DNA from 2 places in the Variovorax pasteuri genome. Region 1 is predicted to be linked to the other one. Evidence: predicted binding sites of a transcription regulator. Region 1 holds the regulator's gene; the other holds the start of a gene.
The links. The regulator LexA, encoded in region 1, represses DNA repair genes until DNA is damaged. The targets are predictions, from matches to a motif close to ACTGTATNNNNATACAGT.
Positions count from the first base shown of each region.

Region 1 (4,538 bases):
ACCGAGGCGCTGGAACAACTGCGCGCGCTGTGGCACGGTCACCGCATTGCGGTGCATGTGAGCGATGTCGCGCCCGGTCCGGGCATCGACACGCCGGAAGACCTGGCGCGGGTCCGCGCCGTGTTTGCCGCAGGCCCCACCGCCTGAGAAAACCGCCGCCCCGGTGGGAAACGCGGGGATTTCTCGAGGGGCACGCATGCTATCCTCGAAGCAATTCCGCCTTGCCAAGCCCTCGGGCCGACGCTTGGTGCGACACAAAATCTAAGAACCGTCCGAGGACACCATGAGACTAATTTTGCTGGGCGCGCCCGGGGCGGGCAAAGGCACGCAGGCGGCTTTCATTTGCCAGAAATACAGCATTCCCCAAATCTCGACCGGCGACATGCTGCGCGCCGCCGTCAAGGCCGGTACGCCGCTGGGGCAGCAGGCCAAGGCCATCATGGATGCGGGCGCACTGGTCAGCGACGACCTGATCATCAATCTGGTGAAGGAACGCATCGCGCAGGCCGACTGCGCCAGCGGATTCCTGTTCGACGGCTTTCCGCGCACCATTCCGCAGGCCGACGCCATGAAGGCAGCCGGCGTCAAGCTTGATTACGTGCTTGAGATCGACGTGCCCTTCAGCGACATCATCGAACGCATGAGCGGCCGTCGCTCGCACCCGGCATCGGGGCGCACCTACCACGTCAAGTTCAACCCACCCAAGGTGGAAGGCAAGGACGACGTGACGGGAGAAGACCTGATCCAACGCGAAGACGACAAGGAAGAAACCGTGGGCAAGCGGCTGGACGTGTACAGCCAGCAGACGCGCCCGCTGGTGGACTACTACTCGGCCTGGGCCAAGGCCGACCCCGCCGCCGCGCCGAAGTATCGCGCCATCGCAGGCGTGGGCACAGTCGACGAAATCACCCAGCGTGCGCTTGCCGCACTGAGCAGCTGATCAGCTGATTTCGCAGCCGCCCTCGGCCATTGGCACTGGGCGGCTTTTTCTCTTAGCCGAGCAGTTCCAGCATCAGCGCGATGCGCGCCTTCACCGGCGTCAACGCGCCTGCGTCGCGCAGTTGGTCGCCTGCCTTCGGCAGGATGCGCCCGTTCATGCATCGCGTGGCACGAATCACCGCCACACCTTCGGCCTGAGCCTTCAGCGCGGCTTCTTCGAGCGAATGGTGCAGCGTGCCGTTGCCGGTTGCCGCGAGCACCAGTCCTCGCGGCGGCTCAGCACCGTTGGACTGGACGAGCGCGTCGATCAGCGCGCCACTGGCACCCGCGTAGCTCATGACGATCTCGACGCGAGGCCACCGCAAGCCGCTGGCGTCGAAGATCTTCGCCCTGCGAGACACAGCCGCTTCGGGCCATGCCCGGACCAGGCGCACTTCCCCTTCCTCCACATAGCCCACCGGCCCGGCATCGCCTGACGCAAAGGCTTCCAGCCGGTAGGTGTGGGTCTTCTGGATGTCCAGACCGCTGTGGATGGTTCCAGCGCACACCGCCGTCACGCCCCGCGCGCCTGCAGTGACGGCAACGCCGATGGCGTCCCGGACGTTCTGGGGTCCATCGGGCGCCAGCGCGGTCGCGGGTCGCATCGCGCAGGTCAGCACGACCGGCTTGGTCGCCGCCAACACGCTGTGCAGGAAAAAGGCCGTTTCCTCGAGCGTGTCCGTGCCGTGCGTGATCACAATGCCCGCTACGTCAGGCTGCGCGAGCCAATGCGCGCAGCGCTGCGCCAGCTTCTGCCAGACCTCGAAGGACATGTCCTTGCTGTCGAGTTGCGCCACCTGCTCTGCGACCAGCGTCACTCCAGCGGGCGGCTCGATGCCGCCCAGCAGGTCGGCCACGCCCACCTGCCCTGCGGTGTAGCCGATGTTGTCACCGCTGCTGGCAGCCTTGCCAGCGATGGTGCCGCCGGTACCCAGCACCACCACGCGGCGCACGTCAGGCAAAGGGGAATTGACCATGACTTGTCAACTTTTAAAAACTGGTTAAAAATACAGCTACTGGATATCTACCCAGTGCCGCAAGGAACCACACATGCAGTTCGCCGTGAAGCTTACAGCCCGCCAGCAGCAGATCCTGGACTTGATCCAGAGCGCCATCGCACGCACCGGTGCGCCACCCACGCGCGCCGAAATCGCCAACGAACTGGGGTTCAAGTCGGCCAATGCCGCCGAAGAACACCTTCAGGCGCTGGCCCGCAAGGGCGTGATCGAACTCGTCAGCGGCACCTCGCGCGGCATTCGCCTCAAGGGCGACGCCCTGCGCTCGCTCAACGAAACGCGCCACCGCGAAGGCGGCCAGTTCTCGCTCTCGCTGCCTGGCATGGCCCAGCTGGCGCTGCCGCTCATCGGTCGTGTCGCAGCCGGCTCGCCCATCCTGGCGCAAGAGCATGTCGACCAGACCTACTACGTCGAGAACACGCTGTTCCAGCGCCAGCCCGACTACCTGCTGAAGGTGCGCGGCATGTCGATGCGCGACGCCGGCATCATGGACGGCGACCTGCTCGCCGTGCAGGCCACCAAGGAAGCACGCAACGGGCAAATCGTGGTTGCGCGGCTGGGCGAAGAAGTGACCGTCAAGCGCCTCAAGCGCAACAAGCAGGTCATCGAGCTGCACGCCGAAAACCCCGACTACCCGACCATCATCGTGCAGCCGGGCGAGCCCTTCGAAATCGAAGGCCTCGCGGTCGGGCTCATCCGCAACACCATGCTCATGTAGGCCCATGGCCTGCTGGCAACAGCACCTCATCCGGCCGCAACAGGTGGCGGGCGTATGGCGCGAAGTCGCCATCACCCTGTCGCGGCCGATTCAAGAAATCCTGCCTGTGTTCAACCTCATACTTTTTTGGAGTTCACATGGGAATCGCCCTTCTCGCCATCGCTGATTTCTGGATGCCGCTGCAATCGCTGGCCAACCGCCTGATTCCGGCGCGCCGACCCCACGCCAGGGATCGGCTCGACGCCAACGACACGTCCGCCGGATTGCGCTACGTGGCCGTGCGCCCCGCTTGCACCACCCGCGTCGGCAGCAACGCCACGGCGCCCGAGGTTGCCACGGCCCCTGCACGCCCCCTGCGCGTGGTTCGCGTGGTCGAGGGCAAAGGCCAGCAGCGCAACAACCGCGTCGTGATCTCCGGGCGCATGGCCGACGTGTGCGACGAGCTCGACCGGCTGGCCGCGCTCGAAGCCGCAGAAACCCTGGCCACGGTCCACCGCTCGACGCGGCTGCACTGACGCAAAACGCCTCTGCGGAGGGGCCCGGAAGCCGCCGCGGGCCGGGTATCCAAACGTTCACTGGTGCGACATGCCAATGCTGCGAGGCACAATGGCACGCCATGAACATTGTGATCCTCGACGACTACCAGGACGCGGTGCGCAAATTGCGCTGCGCCGCCAAGCTGGACGCGTACGCGGCCAAGGTCTACACCAACACGGTGAAAGGCATCGGGCAACTGTCGGTTCGCCTCAAGGACGCCGATGTGATCGTGCTGATTCGCGAGCGCTCCCAGATTTCTCGCCAGCTCATCGAAAAGCTGCCCAAGCTCAAGCTCATTTCGCAGACCGGGCGCGTCGCCGGCCACATCGACGTCGCGGCATGTACCGAGCGCGGCGTGGCAGTGGCCGAGGGTTCCGGCTCTCCGCAAGCGCCTGCCGAACTCACCTGGGCACTCATCATGGCCGCCATGCGCCGGCTGCCGCAGTACATCAGCAACCTCAAGCACGGCGCGTGGCAGCAATCCGGGCTCAAGTCGGCGTCGATGCCACCCAATTTCGGACTCGGCTCCGTGCTCAAGGGCAAGACGCTGTGCATCTGGGGCTATGGCCGCATCGGCCAACTCGTGGCGCGCTACGGTCAGGCGTTCGGCATGCAGGTCGTGATCTGGGGGCGTGAAGCCAGCTGCGCCAAGGCCCGATCCGACGGCTTCCAGGTCGCGCAGAATCGCCATGAATTCTTCGCCGCCGCCGACGTTCTGTCGGTGCATCTGCGGCTCAACGAAGAGACCAACGGCCTCATCACGCTGGAAGACCTCTCCCGCATGAAGCCGACGGCGCTGTTCGTCAACACCTCGCGCGCCGAACTGGTCGAAGCCGACGCCCTGCTCGCCGCACTCAACCGCGGCCGCCCGGGACTGGCTGCCATCGACGTGTTCGAGAGCGAGCCGCCGCTGCAGGGCCACGCGCTGCTTCGGCTGGAGAACTGCATCTGCACTCCGCACATCGGCTACGTGGAGCAGGAAAGCTACGAGAGCTACTTCGGCCAGGCGTTCGACAACGTCGTGAGCTACATCAACGGCAATCCCACCAACATCGTGAACCCGGGCGCGCTGCAGGTCCGCCGGTGAGCCCGGTCGCGCCGCAGCGCACGTCGCGACGTGCGCTCTGGGCGCTGCTCGCCGGCAACTTCGTGATCGGCACCGGCGTGATGGTGGTGCCGGGCACGCTCAATGAAATCAGCGTGTCGCTGTCGGTCGGCGTCGCCACCGCCGGGCAGCTGATCACGGCCGCCGCGGTGGTGATGTGCATCGGTGCGCCGCTGCTGGCCGC
Region 1 covers NZ_JBPJZS010000001.1:1,474,727-1,479,264, reverse strand. Annotated here, with positions in the region: gene kdsB (3-deoxy-manno-octulosonate cytidylyltransferase) at 1-147, shown strand, start outside; gene adk (adenylate kinase) at 284-940, shown strand; gene ACSFBM_RS06970 (asparaginase) at 993-1,955, opposite strand; gene lexA (transcriptional repressor LexA) at 2,029-2,712, shown strand; gene ACSFBM_RS06960 (hypothetical protein) at 2,850-3,227, shown strand; gene ACSFBM_RS06955 (D-2-hydroxyacid dehydrogenase family protein) at 3,329-4,336, shown strand; gene ACSFBM_RS06950 (MFS transporter) at 4,333-4,538, shown strand, end outside.

Region 2 (4,538 bases), 540 kb from region 1:
CGCCGTGTCGGGCCTCGACGTGGCGCAGCAGCAGGCGCTGCTGGAGACCACGCTCACGCAGATCGACGTGCTGAAGAAGCAGCGCGCGCAGTACGAGCACGCACTGGCCACCCTCACCGGCACGCCCGCGCCCAGCTTTTCGCTGCCGGTGGACCTGCGCGAGATCCGTCCGCCTGCGGTGCCGCTGGGCGTGCCGTCTGAAATTCTGCAGCGCCGGCCCGACGTGGCTTCGGCCGAACGCGCCATGGCCGCGGCCAACGCACAGATCGGCGTGGCCACCGCGGCCTTCTACCCGAGCGTGTTCATCTCGCCGACGCTGGGCGTGGACAGCCGCATGATCGAGTCGCTGTTCAACGGCCCCAGCCTGCTGTGGTCGGTGGGCGTGTCGGCCACGCAGGTGCTGTTCGACGGCGGCCGGGTGCGCGCGAACGTCGACTTCGCCAAGGCCGGCTACGACGCCACCGTGGGCAGTTACCGCCGCACCGTGCTCACCGCCATGCAGGAGGTGGAAGACGGGATCACCGGGCTTTCGGCGCTCGACAGCGCCACCAGACAGGCGCAGGCCGCCGTGACGGCCGCGCGCCGCGTGCTGGACATGGCGACCAGCCGCTACGAGGGCGGTGCGTCGACCTACCTCGACGTGATCACCGCGCAGCAGTCGCTGCTGACGGTGGAGCGCCAGGCCGCGCAGTTGCAGGGGCAGCGGCTGCTGACGGCGGTGTTCCTGGTGAAGGCGCTGGGGGGCGACTGGTGCGGCATGGACGGCCTCGCTGCCGTCGGACCTAGAACAGGCTGCCCTGCCCCGCAGCCCCAGGTGGTCGGAACGCGCTGATGTCGAGCGGGATGCGCTCGCGGTTGAAGCCGATGCGGTGGGTGGCTTTCATGAAGCGCTGGTTGATCAGGTCGGCCCACAGGCCCGAGCCCTTCATGCGCGTGGCGAAGTCGGCGTCGTAGTCCTTGCCGCCGCGCATGTCGTGGATGCGCGCCATGATGCGGTCCGCCCGCTGCGGGTAGTGCAGCGACAGCCATTCCTTGAAGAGCGGCGCCACCTCCCAGGGCAAGCGCACCACCGTGTAGAAGGCGCTGCGCGCACCGGCCTCCCAGGCGGCTTCGAGCACCTGCTCCATGTCTTCGGTGACGAACGGGATCTGCGGCGCCACGCTCACCCCCACCGGCACGCCCGCCTCGGCCAGCGTGCGAATGGTGCGCAGCCGCCGGTGCGGCGCCGCGGCGCGCGGCTCCAGCTTGCGCGCGAGTTCGCCGTCGAGCGTGGTCACGGTGATGTAAACGGCGGCCAGGCGGTCGGCGGCCATGGGCGCGATCAGGTCGAGGTCGCGTTCGATGGCGCTCGACTTGGTGACCAGCGCGAACGGATGCCGCGTTTCCCGCAGCAACTCGATGATCGAACGCGTGAGCCGCAGCTCGCGTTCGATGGGCTGGTAGCAGTCGGTCGCGGTGCCGATGGCGATGTAGCTCGGCCGGTAGCTCTTGCGCGCTAGCTCGCCGCGCAGCACCTCGACGATGTTGCGCTTGGCGATGAGCTTGGTCTCGAAGTCGAGGCCGGGCGACAGGTTGAGGTAGCTGTGCGTGGGGCGCGCAAAACAATAGATGCAACCGTGCTCGCAGCCCCGGTAAGGATTGAGCGAGCGGTCGAAGGAGATGTCGGGCGAGTCGTTGTCGTTGAGCACCGACCTCACGTCCTCGAAGCGCACCTCCGTGGCCAGGGGCTGCAGTTCGTCGGCCTCGGCCACGCCGTCCTCGAGCGTGCCCCAGCCGTCGTCGAAGGCGTTGCGCTCGTCGCTGGAGAAGCGATGCGCCAGCCGCGTGGCCGCACCGCGGCCCTTGATCGCGTGGATGGGAATCTGGGCAGCGGGCATGGCAACTCCTGGATGGCTGGAATTTACTGTTTATTCATACAGTATTCCACCGATTCACCGTTGTCGCCGATTTTTCTATTTCTCTATTGACAGAAATTTCGTAAATCCTAAACTCGATGCCATGGAACTCACCGACATTCAACGCAAGTTCGTCCTGCACTGGGGCGAAATGGGCTCCATGTGGGGGGTGAACCGCACCGTCTCGCAAATCCACGCCCTGCTCTTCGCCCACGGCAAGCCGATGAACGCCGAAGAGCTCTCCGACACGCTCGGCGTGGCGCGCTCCAACATCAGCAACAGCCTGAAAGAGCTGCAGGCCTGGAACCTCGTGCGCATCACCCACACGCTGGGCGACCGCCGCGACTACTTCGAGACCAGCGTCGACGTGTGGGAGCTGTTTCGCACCGTGGTGCGCGAGCGCAAGGAGCGCGAGTTCGACCCCACCGTGCGCGTGCTGCGCGAGCTGGTGGCGAACCCCGACTTCCAGAAAGAGCCAGCCGACGCGCAGGACCGCATCCGCTCGACGATGGAGCTCATGGACAAGCTGGCCACCTGGGCCGACGAAATGCTGCGGCTGTCGCCCGGCACCCTCGACAAGGTGCTGACGCTGGGCGCGAGCGTGCAGAAGTTCGTGCGCGGCGATGCGCCCGCGGCAAGCAAGGGCGGCAACGGTGACAAGGGCGAAGACCCGGACGCGCACCATGCCAGCCTCCCCATGATCTGATCCCTTTTTTTGCCTGATTATTTCTGTTTCAACAGAAATATCGAGAACCAAGAACATCATGAAGCACGCCACCGCTCCCGCCTACCCGCTGACCATCTACTTCGACGCAAGCTGCGCCATCTGCAGCGCCGAGATGAATCACATGAAGGCGCGCGATGCGGCGGGCCGGCTGCAACTGGTCGATTGCTCACCCGCAGCATTCACCGCCGGACCGGCCCCGCGCAATGCGCTGATGGCCGCCATCCATGTGTCGGACGCGCAGGGCCGGGTGTTCGTCGGCGTGCCGGCGATCCGCATCTGCCGCACGGCGGTGGGGCTGTCCAGCGGCGGCTTTCTGCTCGACCTCCCGCTCCTCGCGCCGCTTGCCGACCGCGCCTATGGGCTGCTGGCACGCAACCGCTACCGCATTCCGCGCTGGCTGGCCGCCAGGCTGGCAGGGCGCGTGGCGCCTTCCTGCGACGACGGCAACTGCCGCCTCTGAGAGCCGACGAGCCACCCAGCGAGGGAATCGCCATGCCCACTGTTTTCCAGCCCGACTTCCGCATGTCCCACGAAACGTCCGCGCCCTCTCCCGTGCCCGTACCCGACGCCGGCGCCCCCATCACCGCCGAGGACACGCAGCACTACTTCACCGAAGTGGCGGTCGACTACAGCGCCTGGAGCCCGAGCTACAACATGCATTTCGGCTACTGGCGCGCCGGCCTGAACCCGCTGCGGCGCGAAGGCATGCTGGTCGAGATGAACCGCGTGATCGGCCGCGCGCTGCGGTTGCCCGAGGCAGCGCAAGGCACCGCAGCGCGCCGCTGCGTGCTCGACCTGGGCTGCGGCGCCGGCGCCACCGCGCGCACGCTGGTCGGCGACGACCCCTCGCTCTATGCCATCACCGTGACCAACGTGCCGGTGCAAAACCGCATTGCCGCCCGGCTCGACGCGGCCGCGGGCGTGGCCGACCGCATGGCGCACCTCGAGGCCGACTACACCCGCACCGGCCTGCCCGCGGCGCAAGCCGACGGCGCCTGGGCCGTTGAAAGCGCCTGCTATGCCGACGGCACCGCCAAGGCCGGCTTCGTGCGCGAAGCCGCGCGCCTGCTCAAGCCCGGCGCGCGCCTGGCGGTGGTCGACGGCTTCTTGCTGCGGCGCGAACCGGGCCGGGCCGCCGGCTGGCTGCACCGCCTGTGGGCCGACAGCTGGGCGGTGCCCACGCTGGCCGTGCGCGACGACTTCGTCGCGGCGTTGCGCGCGCACGGCTTCGAGGACATCGAGGTCAAGTCGCTGCGCTGGCGGGTGGCGCCGAGCGCGCTGCACATTCCGGTGCTGGCCACGCGCTTCACGCTGGCCGAACTGTGGAAGGCGCGCGGCAGGCTCAGCCCCTGGCGTCGCAAGCACATCGTGGCGAGCTATTGCGCGCTGGCGCTGGGCATGTTCTGGCGCGACTTCGACTACTGCATGGTCACGGCCAGGCGCCGCGCCGACTGAGCGAACCACAAGACACAACGAGGAGAAGAGGTTTCCCATGCGCAACGACACACCGGAAGAAAGCAGGTTCTCGGGGCTGGCGCCCGTCGAGCAAACGGCGAACGACATGCAGAACGCGCCCCGGCGCCGCATGCCCTTCGCATGGTTCTGGCCGATGCTGGCGGGCGCGCTCGTCGCGCTGGTGCTGCGCATCGTCTTCAGCGGCGGGCCGGGCCACCGCTTCTCGCCGATGCTCGGCTCCTTCGTGTACTTCGTGCCCGCGGTGTGCGGCGCGGTCACGGTGTACATGGCCGAGCGCATCGAGCGGCGCAGCTGGGGCTACTACCTCTGGGCGCCGTGGGTGGCCACGGCGCTGTTCGTCACCGGCACGCTGGCCGTGTTCATCGAAGGAATCATCTGCGCCATCGTCATCGTGCCGCTGTTCGCGGTGATGGGCAGCGTCGGCGGGCTGGCGATGGGCA
Region 2 covers NZ_JBPJZS010000001.1:933,641-938,178, reverse strand. Annotated here, with positions in the region: gene ACSFBM_RS04370 (efflux transporter outer membrane subunit) at 1-832, shown strand, start outside; gene ACSFBM_RS04365 (PA0069 family radical SAM protein) at 783-1,877, opposite strand; gene ACSFBM_RS04360 (GbsR/MarR family transcriptional regulator) at 1,999-2,601, shown strand; gene ACSFBM_RS04355 (thiol-disulfide oxidoreductase DCC family protein) at 2,660-3,082, shown strand; gene ACSFBM_RS04350 (SAM-dependent methyltransferase) at 3,115-4,077, shown strand; gene ACSFBM_RS04345 (SRPBCC family protein) at 4,115-4,538, shown strand, end outside.
Region 2: ACSFBM_RS04365 (PA0069 family radical SAM protein) is a predicted target of LexA. The motif match lies at 1,903-1,920, and genes of this name have one in related genera.